Regions from separate parts of the Lentibacillus songyuanensis genome, predicted to be linked through region 1. Evidence: riboswitches for the same ligand, from Rfam matches in the RefSeq annotation. Region 1 holds a riboswitch; the other holds the start of a gene.
What was found. A riboswitch is a leader RNA that binds a small molecule or an ion and turns the genes downstream of it on or off. The one in region 1 is predicted to bind S-adenosylmethionine.
Positions count from the first base shown of each region.

Region 2: it holds a riboswitch for S-adenosylmethionine, as region 1 does, so the genes downstream of both, WMZ97_RS11020 (homocysteine S-methyltransferase family protein) here and metK (methionine adenosyltransferase) in region 1, are expected to answer to the same signal.

Region 1 covers NZ_JBCLVH010000029.1:29,777-41,039, forward strand. The annotation lists gene pckA (phosphoenolpyruvate carboxykinase (ATP)) at 1-1,541, opposite strand, end outside; gene WMZ97_RS19540 (DUF3231 family protein) at 1,939-2,949, opposite strand; SAM riboswitch class I at 3,133-3,239, shown strand; gene metK (methionine adenosyltransferase) at 3,391-4,590, shown strand; gene asnB (asparagine synthase (glutamine-hydrolyzing)) at 4,724-6,631, shown strand; gene WMZ97_RS19555 (C39 family peptidase) at 6,675-7,532, opposite strand; gene WMZ97_RS19560 (gamma carbonic anhydrase) at 7,593-8,120, opposite strand; gene WMZ97_RS19565 (tetraprenyl-beta-curcumene synthase family protein) at 8,243-9,307, shown strand; gene WMZ97_RS19570 (class I SAM-dependent methyltransferase) at 9,738-10,349, opposite strand; gene WMZ97_RS19575 (hypothetical protein) at 10,417-11,136, shown strand; gene WMZ97_RS19580 (GntR family transcriptional regulator) at 11,138-11,263, shown strand, end outside.
Region 2 covers NZ_JBCLVH010000009.1:96,998-103,987, reverse strand. The annotation lists gene WMZ97_RS11035 (glutamate-5-semialdehyde dehydrogenase) at 1-1,009, shown strand, start outside; gene WMZ97_RS11030 (hypothetical protein) at 1,165-1,632, opposite strand; partial or broken gene WMZ97_RS11025 (5-methyltetrahydropteroyltriglutamate--homocysteine S-methyltransferase) at 2,408-2,914, opposite strand; gene WMZ97_RS11020 (homocysteine S-methyltransferase family protein) at 3,050-4,102, opposite strand; SAM riboswitch class I at 4,201-4,297, opposite strand; gene cysK (cysteine synthase A) at 4,501-5,415, opposite strand; gene WMZ97_RS11010 (ABC transporter ATP-binding protein) at 5,644-6,426, shown strand; gene WMZ97_RS11005 (ABC transporter permease) at 6,410-6,990, shown strand, end outside.

The sequences.
Region 1 (11,263 bases):
GTGAATTTGCGGAAATTATGATGGAACTTCATCGCAAGTTCTTTAGCTGCTTTATCATAGGCAGCCGGATCAGCCCACGTATTTCTTGGAACAAGAACGTCATCGGGTACGCCCGGAACATGCATTGGCATTTCTAAACCAAAAATGTTATCTTTTACGGTTTCAACTGTATTTAGTTCGCCTTCTAATGCAGAATGGACCATGGCTCTGGTGTATGACAGCTTCATCCGTTTACCCACACCGTATGATCCGCCAGTCCAACCGGTATTGATTAAGAAAACATTTGACTGGAACTGATCGATTTTATCACCAAGCATTTCGGCATACGTTGATGGTGCTAACGGCAAGAAAGGGGAGCCAAAGCATGCCGAGAAGGTTGCTTGTGGTTCGGTTACACCTCGTTCCGTACCAGCAAGTTTACTCGTATAGCCACTAAGAAAATGATACATGGCCTGTTCCTTGGTCAATTTGCTGATCGGTGGTAAAGTACCAGAAGCATCAGCGGTTAAAAAAATAATCGTATTGGGATGACCAGCGACACTAGGTGTAACGATATTATCAATGTTTTCCAGCGGATACGCTGCCCGTGTGTTTTCGGTTAAAATGGTGTTATCATAATCTGGTATGCGGGATTCAGCATCAACCATTACATTTTCAAGAACGGAACCAAACCGAATGGCATCATAAATTTGTGGTTCCTTCTCTTTGGAAAGGTTAATACATTTCGCATAACATCCGCCTTCAATGTTAAAAACTCCATTTGAACTCCAACCATGCTCATCATCACCAATTAATCGGCGATATGGATCGGCAGACAGGGTAGTTTTTCCTGTGCCGGAAAGCCCGAAGAACAAGGCAACATCACCTTCTTGCCCAACATTTGCTGAGCAATGCATCGATAGAACATCCTTTTGCGGGAGTAAATAATTCATGACGGAAAAAATGGATTTTTTTATTTCTCCAGCATACTCCGTTCCACCAATCAAAATGATGCGTCGCTTAAATGATACCAAAATAAATGTCTCGGAATTTGTGCCATCGACCGCTGGATCAGCTTTATAGCTAGGAGCGGATACAACGGTGAATTCTGCCAGGTGAGAGGCAAGCTCTTCATCAGTTGGTGTGATAAATAACTGTCTGGTAAATAAATTATGCCAAGCGTACTCGGTTACGACCTGAATAGGTAAGCGATATTTCTTATCCGCTCCGGCAAATCCTTTAAAGGAATATAGTTCGTCTTGTTCTTTCAAATGAACAATAACTTTTTCATATAACCGTTCAAATTTATCTTCATCAATCGCTTGGTTCACAAGTCCCCAGTCAATAAGTTTTTCACAAATGTCATCTTTAACAATAAATTTATCCTTAGGAGAACGTCCTGTATATTTACCGGTTGTTGCTCTTACAGCACCGGTTTCAGTCAAGATACCTTCGCGTCTGGCCAGAATTCTTTCAACAAGGCGCGGTACGGACAGGTTGTGTTGGATATTTCCTTGTGCCAATAATTCATCAGCTAGTGTGGATCGTTCCATCGATTTCATAGGACACCTTCCTTTGATGCATTTTATTTACTCACTGTATGTCTTTTCCTTAATTCTGATTAATAGTATAACACATTAAAATAATTAGTCCATACTAATATATTAAATTTCTTGAAAAAGTTGAATGGCTAGAAGAAAAAGGTGGAAATACCTACAGTGACACGGTATAATCCCAAACATTTAAGCATGAAATCAGCGTATATTTCTAAGCTTTTTATAAGTTCAAGTGGTTATGTTATGTACTACTCCTGAACCATTCAATTTTTCAAGCATATTGATTGTCCCTCAAATGTGGAATACAATCAAGTAATTGCAAACAGATATGATGGTTTTTTCAGACGTTAAAATGAGGGGAGACGGTAAAAAACACCGTCCTTCAACTATTTACACATATGCATTATTGTTGCTTTTTTGCTAATTTATCGCGGTCAACTTGCATCGGTGGTTGTTCCATCCAGCCATGTTTAATTAATAGCTTTGCACCATCAAGCGAATATTTTCCGATTTCTGCAGTTAATCTCACATAATGGGTGGAAATATCTGTTCGTAAACTGGATGCCAGGCTAGTGCCGTAATACCCGATTCCAATTCCAATTATTGAAGCAGTCATAAACATCATTAACTTGTCTGAAAAAGGTGGTACAGTTGACTTTGTCACTTCTGCGTCCCATGTCATAGGAATGGGTAAATCATCCTCTCGTAAAATAGAACCGAAAATTTCAACGTGTTTACTGGCAATTTCCTTCCCACGAATGAAAAAGTTTGTGATCTCTTTTGACTTGGAGACTTGGCTAAAGCCAATAAGTAATGCAATACCTAAAGCGTTACGCTGGATATTGGCGAATAGATTGGCAATTTCAAATGAAAGTATGGGTCTGCGCTTTCCAAACCATCCTTGAAGAAAATCATTCGACTCCACAAAGGTAACCTTATCTTGTGTTGGAATATATGGGGGGCGAATATATAGGCCTTTTGAAAGTAATATTTTATTTGCCATCTTATGCAATTCGTCACTTTCCTGAAGGCATTGGGAATAATAGGCTCGAACATCTTGACGAGTAGAGAGCGATACGGCAACACTGTACGTATTCATGCCTATCATTCCCATTTGTTGGATGTGCATTAACATAAAACTATCTGAAAAAAGACGTGGTGCAGTTTCGTTTACATCTTCATCCGTAAAGCCCTGTGGTACTGCGTTTCCCTCATTTTCAAATAGTTGAACAAGTCTAGAAATATGGGATTGTGATAATTCTAATGCGTGCTGCACTAATTGACGAGTTTGCGTATCTTCAACATGTGATAAGAAATAACGAAATACACAAATGGATAAGGTATCATTTTGGTATGAACCCCACAATTCTGAGAGTTCAGCCGCTGTTAATCTAATGTTGTTATCTGTTTCCATTAAAGTGGATCCTCCATTTTTATTTTATAATAGGTATTGTCTGTTAATGAAGGGATATTTATTACGGGTAATGGGCTACAATTTCCTTGCTGAATATACTTTTCACTTTATAATATCTAGGACATCCGGGTAAAAACATTGACATACCATGTCGTTTTCGTTACGATAAATGGCGAACGGACTCTCTTATTCAGAGCAGGCGGAGGGACAGGCCCGATGAAGCCCGGCAACCATCACGAAGGTGAAAAGGTGCTAATCTGATGCAAGGATATTTCCTTGAACAATAAGAGCGAAAGGCCACAACACCTTTCCTCATAATGCAGGAAAGGCTTTTTTGTTTTTAAGGAGATGTTCAACTTATCCTTTTTACGGATTTGAACATGTATCATAAAATTGATAATGATGAGTTCCGTACCATTAGTAAAGGGAGAGATTTGGCCTATGGCTGCAAATCGACGTTTATTTACATCTGAATCGGTGACAGAAGGACATCCGGACAAAATTTGTGACCAGATTTCAGATGCGATTTTAGATGAAATTGTAACAAACGATCCAAATGCACGCGTTGCCTGTGAAACCACGGTAACGACAGGATTGGTACTTGTTTCCGGAGAGATTACGACTAGTACCTATGTGGATATTCCGGCGATTGTCAGACAAACGATTAAAGATATTGGCTATACGCGGGCAAAATACGGTTTTGACGCGGAAACTTGTGCGGTACTGACTGCTATTGATGAACAATCACCCGATATTGCTGAGGGAGTAGACACCGCATGGGAAGCACGACAAGGGAAAATGTCGGATGAAGAAATTGCGGCAATTGGTGCTGGTGATCAAGGGTTGATGTTCGGATTTGCTTGTGACGAAACCGAAGAACTTATGCCAATGCCAATTGCACTTGCCCATAAGATGGCAAAACGCTTAGCTGATGTCCGTAAAGATGGCACGCTTGATTACCTAAGACCAGACGGGAAAACCCAGGTCACGGTAGAGTATGATGCAGACGATAATCCAGTAAAGGTGGACACGATTGTCGTTTCCACGCAGCATCACCAGGATATTTTGTCCGATCAAATTGAAAAAGATATCATTGAACATGTAATCCGCCCGGTGGTTCCTGCAAATTTATTGGATGAAACAACGAAATACTTTATTAATCCGACTGGCCGATTTGTCATTGGCGGACCTCAAGGGGATGCCGGGCTGACCGGACGGAAGATTATTGTTGACACGTATGGCGGGTATGCTCGCCATGGCGGGGGTGCATTCAGCGGTAAAGATTTTACAAAAGTGGATCGATCGGCAGCGTATGCCGCACGCTATGTTGCAAAGAATATTGTTGCAGCTGGCCTAGCAAAAACATGTGAGGTTCAGCTTGCCTATGCTATCGGTGTTGCAGAACCGGTATCGATTGCGATTAATACCTTCCATACAGGGGTGGTTCGTGAAGAGCAGCTCGTTGCAGCTGTTCGTGAATTGTTTGATCTACGTCCAGCAGGCATTGTACGCATGCTCGACCTGCAACGGCCAATCTTCAAAAATACGGCCGCATATGGACATTTTGGCCGGACTGATATTTTATTCCCGTGGGAGAAAACGGATAAGGTGGAGGAATTGAAGGCATTGGCGGGGAAATAATTTTTAAAATCACGTCCCATCTTTCTAAAAGAGAGGGCGTGATTTTGTTCTCTTTCCTATATCGAAATACTCCACCATTTATGATATACTCTAAAAGGTATTATGACGAAAGCAAGAGAGTGAGGCTAAAGCCATGTGTGGATTTATCGGAATGATTCGTAACAAACCAAGTATGCCGGATGAATCGGTCGTACATGTTTTTGAACAGCAAAACAATCTTATCACCCATCGGGGACCGGATGATGAAGGTTATTTTCATGATGAATATGTTTCTTTTGGGTTTCGACGGTTAAGTATCATTGACATAGACAGTGGACAGCAGCCATTAAGCTATGATGATGAAAAAATCTGGCTGGTGTTTAATGGAGAAATTTATAATTATGTGGAACTGCGGCAAGATTTGTTGCAGGAAGGGTACACATTCGCAACCGAATCCGATACCGAAGTGATTGCCGCTTTATTTGTCAAGCATAAGGAACAAGCGTTTCAGTATTTGCGTGGCATGTTCTCCATCCTGGTATGGGATAAAGAAAATGAAACATTATATGGCGCACGCGACCCGTTTGGGATTAAACCATTATTCTACAAAGAAACCGAAGAGGGTGCGATTTTTGCATCAGAGAAGAAAAGCATCACGGTAATGGAAGAAACCCAAAAAGTGGACAGTGAATCATTACAGCATTATTTAAGTTTTCAATTTGTTCCGGAACCATATACGATGACAACCGGAATTAAAAAGATGGAACCTGGCCATTATTTTGTTAAAAAGCCGGGGCAGCCGATCGCGTTTACACAATATTGGCAGGCAACATTTAACCCTGTCTTGATGGACAAACAGAATTGGATCACGCGCATCCAGGATGTCATGTATGATTCCGTTAAGGTACATATGCGCAGTGATGTACCTGTTGGGTCGTTTTTATCTGGCGGGATTGATTCCACCATAATTGTGGCGATGGCCAGAGAATTTAACCCGAACATTAAAACATTCTCGGTTGGCTTTGAGCGAGAAGGTTTCTCCGAAGTAGATGTAGCCAAAGAAACAGCGGAAAAATTAAACGTGGAAAATATCTCCTACACTATTTCCCCAGAGGAATATGTGGAAAAATTGCCGAAAATCATGTGGCATATGGATGATCCATTAGCCGATCCGGCCTGTGTACCGTTGTATTTCGTTGCAAGAGAAGCACGAAAACATGTGACGGTTGTCCTTTCTGGTGAGGGGTCGGATGAATTGTTCGGGGGCTACAATATTTACCGGGAGCCGGAATCACTGAAGCTGTTTCAATCGATTCCGAAGCCTGCCAAAGACCTGCTTGCTCGAGTAGCGGATGTACTGCCTGAGGGCGTGCGCGGCAAGAGCTTCTTGGAGCGCGGTACGACACCATTGCGCGAACGGTATATCGGAAATGCGAAAATGTTTGAGGATGTGGAGAAACGGCAGTTACTTCAAACCTATCATGACCATTTGACGTATCAACAAATTACTGGAAAGCTATTTGACAATGTGGCAAACGATCCATTGGTCAATCAAATGCAATACATCGATATTCATACGTGGATGCGTGGAGATATTTTACTGAAGGCGGATCGAACGACAATGGCCAATTCATTGGAGTTGCGCGTTCCATTCCTGGATAAAGAGGTCTTTCGTGTTGCCAGTGAAATCCCGGTGAATTTGAAGATTGCCAATGGAACAACCAAGAGCATTTTGCGTGAAGCATCACGCGGGATTATTCCCGATCATGTCCTCGATCGGAAAAAGCTTGGCTTCCCAGTGCCTATTCGCCATTGGTTAAAAAAAGAGCTAAATGGTTGGGCGAAACAGTTGATCCATGAGAGTCAAACCGATCATTTGCTGCATAAGGATTATGTGCTCAATTTACTGGATGCTCACTGTCAAGGCAAGGGAGATTATAGCCGAAAGATCTGGACGGTGCTTATGTTCATGCTGTGGCATCAAATTTTTGTGGAAAACAAATTTGATACGAACGAATTAAGCAAACCGGATCTTGCTGGGCAACCCGTTGCAGTTAGATAGGAAGACGAATGAAATAACACAAACGAAAAAGCAGGCGTTAACGTTACCATATCGTTATCGCCTGCTTTCCCATTTGCTCCCACGCTGCTTTAAAATCATCTATTGGTGCCTTTGTACGACGGTCTAATGGGTCATTGAAATAGATAAAATCCTGATCATAACCAGTTACCAGTACGGAATGCTCCCTCATCGTTACCTTGACAGGACCGTTTGGCGTTTGCCAAGTCATAAATTGCTGTTTGGATAACTTTTTGTAGGTTGCATTAATAATCACTAATACGGGCCGTTCCTGATTTAATTGCTGGATGATTTCATCAAAATCCTGCCCGGTAAAATCCAGCACCCGCTCCCCGGCATAAACGCCTGCAAGCTCTGAAATTGGCTGATGGTACACGCCTAGCCCAGGTGCGGTAAAAGAATACATGTCACCTACAAATCCATCATTTGGGTCCCCAAAATAAATTCCCTTATCTGTTTTCTTGTATGGCGTCGGATCCATCTGAATTTGATCAGCTAGTTTCATTTTATCCACCTTGATGTCATGATAATTTAATAACATCGACAGGCTTGTCACTTCACACCCGCGTGGCAATTCTGGTAATTGATTGATTTGCGGTGCTTTTAAGTGAACTGATTGTTTTATCTTTTTCGATTCTTCGACCTGGGACGTTTTGGCCGCGGCCGGTTCGATCATGGTTTTCGGAAAAAGATTCATGGCAGAAGCAATCAGGTTCGGTTTGTTCTCCTTTATATAGATACCGCCAATCAACAGCGCGGTGCCCGCAAATATGACGCCGTACAACATGAATGACTGTCGGATCCATCGCTTGGAAATCTTGCTCTTGCAGACGATAAAATAGATGGCAAGCATGCAGGAAACGATTGTTAATGCAATGTGCATGGATAGACACTCCTGTTATTATGTTACTGTACTACTACTATCGGCATCATATGCAAAAAATTAAAATTTGAGGCTTACATCTGGATTGCTTTTATAGGATTGCCCTTTTTCAACATACGATTTACGGACACGTTCCATTTCAGCATAATCACTTTCCGTCAGCTTCCGGACTACTTTCGCCGGTCTTCCCAGTGCTAATGAATACGGTGGAATGGTTTTGCCTGGAGGGACCAGGCTTCCGGCACCAATGAATGCGTGTTCACCAATCTCAGCACCATCCAAAATAATCGAGCCCATGCCGATTAATGCATTTTTCCGGATGGTGGCCCCGTGTAATGTTACCTGGTGGCCAATCGTCACATCATCCTCAACAATTGCGGGATTTCCAGGGCTCTGATGGACCATGGACAGGTCTTGAATGCTGACCCGCTTACCAATCTTAGTTGGAGCAATATCGCCGCGGATGACGGTATGGAACCAAATACTTGATTGTTCACCAATGGTTACATCGCCAATAATAGTCGCATCTTTAGCAATAAATACCGTTTTGTCAATCTTAGGGGTTATGTTCTTATAATGACTAATCAATTTTACAAGCCTCCTGTGAATAGAAAAAAGTTGAATTGAATGGAAAAGTGTGATGATATAGGTAGTATAGCAAATTTTTTCAGATAACTGGTGTGGAGACTTTCAGGAATGGGGGAGAAAAGTTGGCAAACCATGTACCACATACTGCGGCGACTTTAATGATTCATGTGTACCGTAAAATATTCCCAGCGGTTAAACGGGAATTAGCCTATTGGACAAAACGGGCGGAACAAATTCCCAATCAAGAGTTGCGCACGCAGGCACTGGCAAGCATTCAATCCAAACGGTTTCATTGTCAGGGTGGGGGAGTGTATGCATTACTGGCTGGCGACAATTGGCAGCAAGCTGTTCGCTTTATCGTTGCCTATCAAACCATTAGCGATTATTTGGATAATTTATGTGACCGCAGCACCTCCATGGATCCTGCCGATTTCCGATTGCTGCATGAAGCGATGTATGATGCATTGACCCCGGGAAATGCGGTGAAAAATTATTATGAACTGCGTGAGGAACAAGATGATGGGGGTTATTTGGCAGATTTGACTCGTACGTGTCAGCAAGTAGCCGACCACATACCTGGATACAGCACCATCTACCAGAAACTGCTTACATTAGAGCGATTATATGGGGATCTTCAAGTGCATAAGCATGTGTCAAAAGAAGAACGAATTCCTCGACTGATTAACTGGTTTACGGAAAAAAAAGACGGTTACGATCAGTTGAGCTGGTATGAATTTTCGGCAGCTGCCGGTTCCACACTTGGGATTTTTTGTTTTATTTCCTATGCGCTTGGAGGGCGTATGACTGAGAAATTAGCCGGGCCTGTTTTTGACAGCTACTTTCCGAATATGCAGGCATTACATATTTTACTTGATTATTATATTGATCAGCAGGAAGATAAGCGAGAAGGGGATTTGAACTTCTGCAGTTACTATCCTACACGAGAAAAAATGAAAGAGCGATTCGTGTACTTTATTGAACAAACAGATCGTTGTGTCCAGTCCCTACCTGATCGAAAATTTCATGAAATGATCCATCATGGGTTGATTGGTCTTTATTTGGCTGATCAAAAGGTGAAAAATTTGGATGGCGGCAATGACATGACAGCGATGCTATTGCAGGTGAGCGGTGGGAGAGCAAAATTTTTTCACTGGAATTCCCGGGCATATCATCGATTATTTTCATAGGAACGATTCAAGGGGGCGTCGCTTGAATCGTTCTTTTTAATAGGAAATATTAGGCATTATTCCACGTGAAATTCTTTAAATATAGAGCATTGATCTGGGAGTACCACACACATCGACCGAAAAGGAGGAATGATCAACCTAAGAGCACGCACATCAACCGAAAAGGAGGAATCATCGACCTAAGAGCACGCATATCGACCGAAAAGGAGGAATGATCAACCTAAGAGCACGCACATCAACCGAAAAGGAGGAATCATCGACCTAAGAGCACGCATATCGACCGAAAAGGAGGAATGATCAACCTAAGAGCACACACATCAACCGAAAAGGAGGAATCATCGACCTAAGAGCACGCACATCAACCGAAAAGGAGAAATCATCGACCTAGGAACGTACACATCAACTGGAGTTCAGAAACGTTATGATTTTGTTATTTTTTCTCAATAGCAACAATAAATGGCGGGTTATTCCGTTGGTTTATAAAACCGTATTGCAATACGTTAAATATTTGTTGATCAAGCGTGGTGACATAATGCATGATGGCATCCTTTTCCTCTGCTCCGCCTGCATGACCATGGTAAATGACGAGAACAATGACTCCCTTCTTTTTCAAAACATGTAACATGGCGCCTATTGCGCGGATGGTGGAGGATCCGCGGGTAATAATCCGCTTATCACTTCCAGGTAGGTAACCTAAATTAAAAATCGCACCACCGATGGAAGCTGGCTTCTCCAAATAGTTTGCTACACGTTCATGGGAATCTTGAATCACGTCTGTATTATGAAGTGTATGTTCCGTTAATTTCTTTTTTGTTGCTCTAATGGCCTGCTCCTGAATATCAAAAGCAAGGACACGGCCATTTTCACCGACTAGCCGGCTGAGAAAGACGGTGTCATTTCCATTGCCGCAAGTCGCATCAATCACAATATCCCCTGGGGTCACTGCTTCTTGTAATAATTGGTGTGAAAATGCAACAACATGCTTCATTTTGATTATCGTTCCTTTCCTAGTAATCGCATCCCCTATTTTATCATAAAACACCCTTGTATTCTTTTTAATATTAGTGTACTATTTAACTAGAACACTAAGACAAAGGGAATGAATAATAATGGATCATGCGATGAAAGGTTTGTTTTTTAAAGAGTGGAAGATGATGAAAGGATTTTTTATTAGTCAGTTCGTTGTGATGGCGTTGCTGCTTATCTTCCCTTCATTCAGTATTTTTTCCTTAAGAGTTGATCAATTACTTGAGTTGATGGTGCTGGGGGTTATAGTGATTCCTGCTGCGTTTTTGTTTAGCCTCAATACGGAGGTCAATCAAATGCAATCGTTCTTGCATAATCCGCATTCTATTCACAAGCTTTTGAGTGTGAAGGGGATGTATAGTCTCTTTTGTGCGGTCAGCGTGCTCTTTGTATTCATTATTCTCATTACAGGATATGAATTCATTTCTCCTGCTTTTTCGATGCCAATTTGGAAAGTGTGGCTTTACATGCTGTCGATGGGCATTAAATTGCTCGTTATTTCCATTTTTGTAGCAGTTATTTTATTGTTTTTATGGACATTGCACCAGATTTGGCGAACGTATATCGGTGGCGGATTAAGTATTGTGCTTGTGGTTGCATTAATGATCGCTGGAAATTGGCTGTTTTCTTTTTTTGTGGAATCAAAAGCCTTTGAAGTGCTTACCCATTGGGGAAAAGTGTTTTCCACTTCTGGGTTCATGATTGGGCCTGGCTATCTCGGTGTGTATGTGTTTTATGGCGTACTTACGATTTTCGTATATGTTGTTTCCGCTTATCTGATTGATCACAAGGTGGAGGCATAAGATGGGGATTGAATTTGACGATAACCGACCGATTTATCAGCAGCTCATGACACGCATTTGCCGGGAAATTATCAGGGGTGAACGTGAATCAGGAGAGAAACTTCCATCTGTCAGAGAATATGCGGTC
Region 2 (6,990 bases), on a different contig from region 1:
GGCGATTCGCCAATTGGTGCTGTTGAAGGATCCGATCGGTGACACGCTAGATATCATTGAAAAGGAAAACGGTCTGCAGCTGCTAAAAAAGACAGTTCCAATTGGTGTTATCGGGATGATTTATGAGGCCAGGCCAAATGTAACCGTAGACGCTGCAACTATTTCCCTAAAAACAGGCAATGCTGTGATTCTTAGGGGAAGCTCCTCGGCCAAGTTTTCCAATCAAGCGCTTGTTGCCATTATCCATCATGCTCTCGAAAGAAGTGCTTTGCCGGTTGATGCCGTGCAATTAATCGAGGATACGAGCAGGGAGACGGCAAAAGAATTATTTCACTTAAATGATTTTCTGGATGTGTTGATTCCTCGTGGCGGGAAAAGTTTAATTGATACGGTTGTAAAAGAGTCAACGGTACCAGTAATTGAAACTGGAGCTGGAAATTGTCATATTTATCTTGATGAAACAGCGGATCCGGGCATGGCAGAAGCAATTGTTTTGAATGCCAAGCTGCAGCGCCCATCCGTCTGTAATGCAGTTGAATCACTGTTGATCCACGAGAAGTGGCTTACGGAAAATGGGATCGGCCTGTTAGATACCCTGATAGCAAATGGGGTAGAAATATACGGAGATGAAGCGGTTTGTGCTCTATTTTCTCAGGCAAAACGAGCAACGGAGGAAGACTGGCACAAGGAATATCTTGGTCTTTGCCTCAGTGTGAAACAGGTTGATTCCTGTGAAGCAGCAATACAACATATCAACCATTATGGCACCAAACATTCGGAAGCAATTATTACCGAAAACACCGCACATGCCCAACGTTTTCAGCAGCAGGTCGACGCGGCGGCTGTTTACCATAACGCTTCAACCAGGTTCACCGACGGAGCTGAATTTGGTTTTGGGGCTGAAATTGGTATCAGTACGCAAAAACTGCATGCTCGCGGACCGATGGGATTACGTGCGTTGACATCAAGTAAATTTTATATTTATGGAAACGGCCAGGTGCGGGAATAAGTTGGTACACGGAGGGTTTTTACATGCAACGTGATTTACCCGCCGCGTGCATTCTCAATTTTATCATAAAATGGGGATCTCATAAAATAACAAAAATTTAAAAGACCTACTATACAAATGATAGTAGGTCTATCATAAATTCAAACTATTTTTTCTTATGGTCGATAAATAAATTGAATCGGAGTACTAGATGGTATTACAACAGATTCTTTAGATAAACTTCCTGTCGGTTCACCATTAGCGTTTAATATAGCAAAATATATATTTTGACCATTTTTATATGCTGTATCAAGGTTGCTATCGCTCATACCACTCAATGTTGCTGCTATGGAACTCGCAGCACCAGGTATAGCAAAAGGTTTAATAAAAGACGCCATTCCAGAGATAATAGAAAACCAACCTACTGATTTTTTCCTCTGATCTAGCATTTCTCCAAGCTGATAATTTGAAAGATAACCAGTTTCAGCAATTGGTTTACCTACATCAATCATTGTAGATTGGGGTTGAAAATTTTCTTGTTTTCCTTCATCATTATCATTAGAAGAAGCAAAACAAACAGGAACAAGCAACGTACTAGACATAAGCATTACGGACAAGATCGACACGATAATCTTTCTTTTCACAATTAGCCTCCTAGTATTTTAGTCTTTTGACCTTATAAGTAAACGATAACATAGTATGATAAAAGAGTCTAATAATTTGAAAGGATGAAAATTATGAAGCCTTCGATAAAATCGTTTAAAAGATATTTAATCGGAAATGTATTAATCGCTACATTGTTAACAATAGTATCCTATCTTAATTATCAAAGTAATGATTCCTCAATATTCTCTGTAGTAAATTTTACTCTTGTAATTGGAATTGTTATGTTCATTGCTTCCATAATTTCATATATTGCAATAAAAGTATATGAAAAAAAATAGAGATGCTAGCAAAATTCAATTATTTTCATTTCAGTACTCAATTTTTTTCGCATTTTGTGTTTTATCATTACTTTATCCCCCCCTCCTGTTAGAGATGGGGGTCATAAGGAAATTCCAATTCATCAATAACAGAACGTGAGAGAGCCGGATTATCCGAGTGTTATGGGGTCAATCCCCACTGCATTAACGCGTTAAAGCGGTGGGGGCTGACCACTTGATTGCTGGGCTACTGGCTGGAAAGCGAGTCGCGATAAGCCACAAAACCGCTGATAAAAGTGGTAAAGCCGCCGATAAACGGCACAACTGTCCGTAAAGCAGATAAGACCACCGTTAAATGTTATAACTAAAAATTGAAAGTCGCTATTTCCTGCATTACTCCGGTTTAAAATAGTAATTTTTATTCGTCTATCCCAGTGTGTTTGGAAATAATTAGGGTCAATCACTCGTGTAATACGAGAGATTGACCCTTTAAACTTTACACCCAAATTTCCTTTGCTAATTCAACAACGAATGCTAACTTGTTCCACTGTTCATCTTCGGTTAGTTTATTCCCATGGTGTGTTGATGAAAAACCGCATTGAGTACTTAAGCATAGTTGTTCGAGCGGAACATACTGAGAAGCTTCTTGAATCCATGCCTTGAGTGCCTCTTTAACCTCAAGCTCCCCACTTTTAGAAGTTAAAATTCTCAGTACCACCCGCGGATCATTTTTTGGGATATATTCCAGCGGTTTAAAATAGCCTGAACGATCGTCATCGTACTCCAGGAAAAAGCCATCTACGTTTTCCTTAGCAAATGGGTTGGTGCGATTTGGGCGTAACTGCCTTCAAATGCCCAATTAGATTGAAAATTTCCCCGGCATAAATGTGTGGTTACAACCAAGTCTTCTGGTTTGTTTGGCCAAAGCTTCATTGACAACCTTTAATGCGATATCAATTAGTTCTTGTCTGCTGAATTCACTGTTACTATACGGAAGGTTTGGCAACCGCACGACCACCGACAATTTCGTTAAATTCAATAAAATCTTTCTTTCTTTTGTATTATTCTGGATGGATTGGCGATTTCATATCATGTATTGCGTATAATACATGATATGAATCGCCTTGTTTACATAAACTTAAGCCTTCAATCGATAGTCCAAGTTATGCTTTTTCAACGTCTTATCTTCTCCAAATAAAAAGTGCTTTTCCATGTTAGGGGAATATTTGGAATTAACAGTTTCTAAACCAACCGCTTCCGCCACTGCACGTAACATAGCGGGAGACGCCCCGCAGCATAAACCGATATAATTTAAACCAATGTCTTTTGCTTCCTTTGCCCATGCTGCAAGCTCATACCGGTTGTGATAGAGCGGGTCAAGCGCAGTTGGGAATGTTGTTTCCAATGGCAAGTGACAGCTGCATCCGCCATCGGGTAAGTTAAAGAACGTTGGATGGTCTTCACTGGTCCGATATGGAATTGGCAACCCTCCAACATATCCTTCGACATGATTGCGGATACTGGCAAGGTACGGCTGCATGGTATCCGGTCCACGGAAGCAGTTCATGCCAACAACGAGTGCTCCTTTTTCAGAAAGAAGTTTGCAGGCTTCTTCAACCGTGTAGCCATCCCGTAAAATATTTTCACCCATCAGTCCAAAAGTGATGACGGCTGGCAATCCTTGTTTGGTAATCTCCTCTAAGGCAATTAACGCTTCTTCGTAATAGTAAAAAGTTTCTCCATTAATGAAATCGACATCTTCTTGTTTGCACCATGACACCATTTCGGCAAACATGCTTCGGACCTGTTCCTTTGATGCTGGATCCTGCGGGTCAAATATATTTGTATTGGAGATGTTCCCGGCTACAAGAGCTTCTTCAACCGGGTGCTCTTTGGCAACTTCTTTCGCTAGTTGAATGGCGTTACGGTTTAACGGTTCTAACAGATTCTCCTTGCCAATGATGCGCATTTTCTCTCGGTGCGCATTGTATGTAAATGCCAATACAACGTCAGAGCCCGCATTCATATAGTCCCGGTATGCCTGTTTAAGTGCTTCCGGATTATCCAGTGCAACTTCCGGTACGAATGAACCCGCTTGTAAATACCCCCTGCGTTCCAATTCAAATAGATACCCTTCTCCGGCAATAACCGTACCTTCTTCCAAACGTTGTTCCAAACTGCGCTTTGACATGATGTTTTCCTCCCTTAATACTTGGTTATATATTTGGTAAAATAAAAAGCTCTCCACTTATAAATAAGAAGAGAGCCTGATACCAACAGCTTCAGCTCTTCTTATCTTCAGCATAACGCTTCTGGAATTAGCACAGTACACATGTCTGTTGCTGAGGCTTCCAAGGGCCAGTCCCTCCACCTCTCTGGATAAGAAAAAATTCAATTTATTTAATTATTAGAGCCTACTATACGGGCAAAGCAGGAAAATGTCAAGCATGAATTTTGAGATACGGGGAACAGGTACAATGTTCCGCGTTGCCGGGACATGACCTGTTCCCCGTATCTCTCAACGTGCGGAACCCGTGCGCTACTCCAGCCAAACCGGAAGAACGCTCAATCAAACTTCCACACTCTTTTTTAAATAAGATCCATACTCAGGTACCGCTCGCCGCTGTCTGGAGCCATGGATAGCACTTTTTTGCCAGGGCCGGTTCGTTTAGCTACTTCAATGGCGGCATAAACAGCTGCTGCCCCGGAAAGGCCGATAAAGATGCCCTCCTGCTGTGGCAGCTGCCGGAACATTTGAATCGCATCTTCATCCTCGATTTGCATAATTTCGTCATAAATGGAGGTATTTAAGATTTGCGGTACAAATCCAGGACTTGTGCCAACCAGCTTGTGCGGTCCAGGTTTTCCACCAGAAAGCACGGGTGATCCTTTAGGTTCAGCTACTGTAATCGCTAAGCCTGGGATTTTGTCTTTTAACACTTCACCGGTTCCCGTAATCGTTCCTCCGGTTCCAGCCGTACAGACAAAAGCATCAAGCTCTCCATTCATTTGTTCATAAATCTCGAGTGCAGTTGTTGTTCGGTGGATATCCGGGTTCGCTTCGTTCTCAAATTGCTGCGGGATAAAACTGCCGGGAATTTTTTTTTGCAATTCCAAAGCTTTTTTAATACAACCAGGCATCTTCTCCTCGCTAGGGGTGAGAACAACCTTTGCCCCATAAGCCTTTAAGATATTTTTACGCTCTGCCGTGCTGTTATCGGGCATTACCATGATAGCGTTATACCCCTTTGCGGCGGCATTCATGGCCAGCCCGATTCCGGTATTGCCACTGGTCGGCTCGATAATGGTTGCCCCAGGCTTCAGTATCCCTTTTTCTTCAGCCATTTTAATCATATTGTAAGCGGCACGGTCCTTGACACTTTTACTCGGATTAAACAATTCAAGCTTTACATAAACAGCAGCAGCCCCCTTGGGAACCAGCCTATTTAATTTGACCACAGGTGTTTCCCCGATGAGTTCCGTTATGTTTTGCGCAATGGTCATTCTAACTCACGCTCCTTATTTGCTCATGAATTTTTATCAAAAACATGAATTCCTAGTGGTTTACTATATAATTAATCATACCAATTTCAAATGAAAATGCACAGCATTTTATTTGCTTTCACAAAATATAGGCAAAAATCTATTGGAAAAATACCCAAAGCATGCTACAATCATTTTAATTCATACTAAATTTATGAGAATTATTTACTTTAATCGAGGTGAAATACGATGGAGTTGACGATCGATGCTGTATCTAAGCAGTTTCCGAATAAGCAAGAACACCCGTTACAGGTGCTGGATAATATTCAGCTAACCATAAAGAAAGGAGAGTTTGTTTCGATATTGGGTCCATCGGGATGTGGAAAGTCAACATTGTTATCTATGATTGCCGGGCTGCAAAACCCAACATCCGGAGCGATTTTCTTAGATGGCGAAATAATTGATGGAGCTCATCCGAATCGGGGGGTGGTTTTTCAGGAAGCAGCATTATTCCCATGGATGAGTGTCAAAGAAAATGTCATGTTTCCACTGCGGAAGAAAATGAGCAAAACAGAGCAGGTGCATACAGCAAATCAATATTTGCGGATGGTACAGCTCAGTAACTTTCCTAATCACTACCCTCATGAGTTATCTGGCGGGATGCAGCAGCGGGTGGCGATTGCCAGGGTGCTGGCTATGAATTCGCAGGTGTTATTAATGGATGAACCATTTGCCGCGTTGGATGAGCAAACAAGAAGTGTCTTACAGGATGAGGTTGAAAAAATCTGGCTGGAAACGAAAAAAACGGTGATATTTGTCACACACAGTATCCGCGAGGCGATTAAGTTGTCTGACCGGGTGCTGGTTATGGGAGCTCGGCCGGGACGGATTATCCAGGACTTCGCCATAGGACTTGATCGTCCTAGACAACAGGAGGATATGGCAAAATGGGAAGAAAAGATCATGGCGATTTTAAAAACAGAAATTGACCAGGTAATGAAGGAGGAGCTTGACTATGCGGGTAGCCATTAAACGCCTCATCTTTTTTGTGTTACTGCTTGTTATTTGGCAAGGAATTGTTCTCCTTCACATTTGGCCTGAATCGATGATACCGAGCCCGCTTTCTGTTTTTGAAGCCATTTATTCAGGCTTTAAGGATATGACACTTGTTTATGATTTGATGGCCAGTTTTCGTCATCTCATCATCGGCTTGATCATCTCGATTCTGGTCGGCACCGGACTTGGATTCTTTCTTGCTAGTATAAAAACAGCGGATGAAACACTGGGTACTATGATTCTGGCATTACAAAGTGTACCAAGTATTGTCTGGGTGCCACTGGCAATTATTTGGTTTGGTTTAGGTGAAACGTCGATTATTTTTGTTGTCATTATTGGGGGAACCTTTGTGATGACAATGAACATGCGAACAGGTGTAAAAAACGTGCCGCCAATTTACTTACAAGCAGCTCGAACCATGGGATCATCCGGGGTGGATCTGTTTTTCCATGTTGTGGTACCGGCATCGATTCCGCATGCAGTAACAGGCGTACGTTTAGCGTGGGCTTTTAGCTGGCGTGCATTAATGGCTGCTGAATT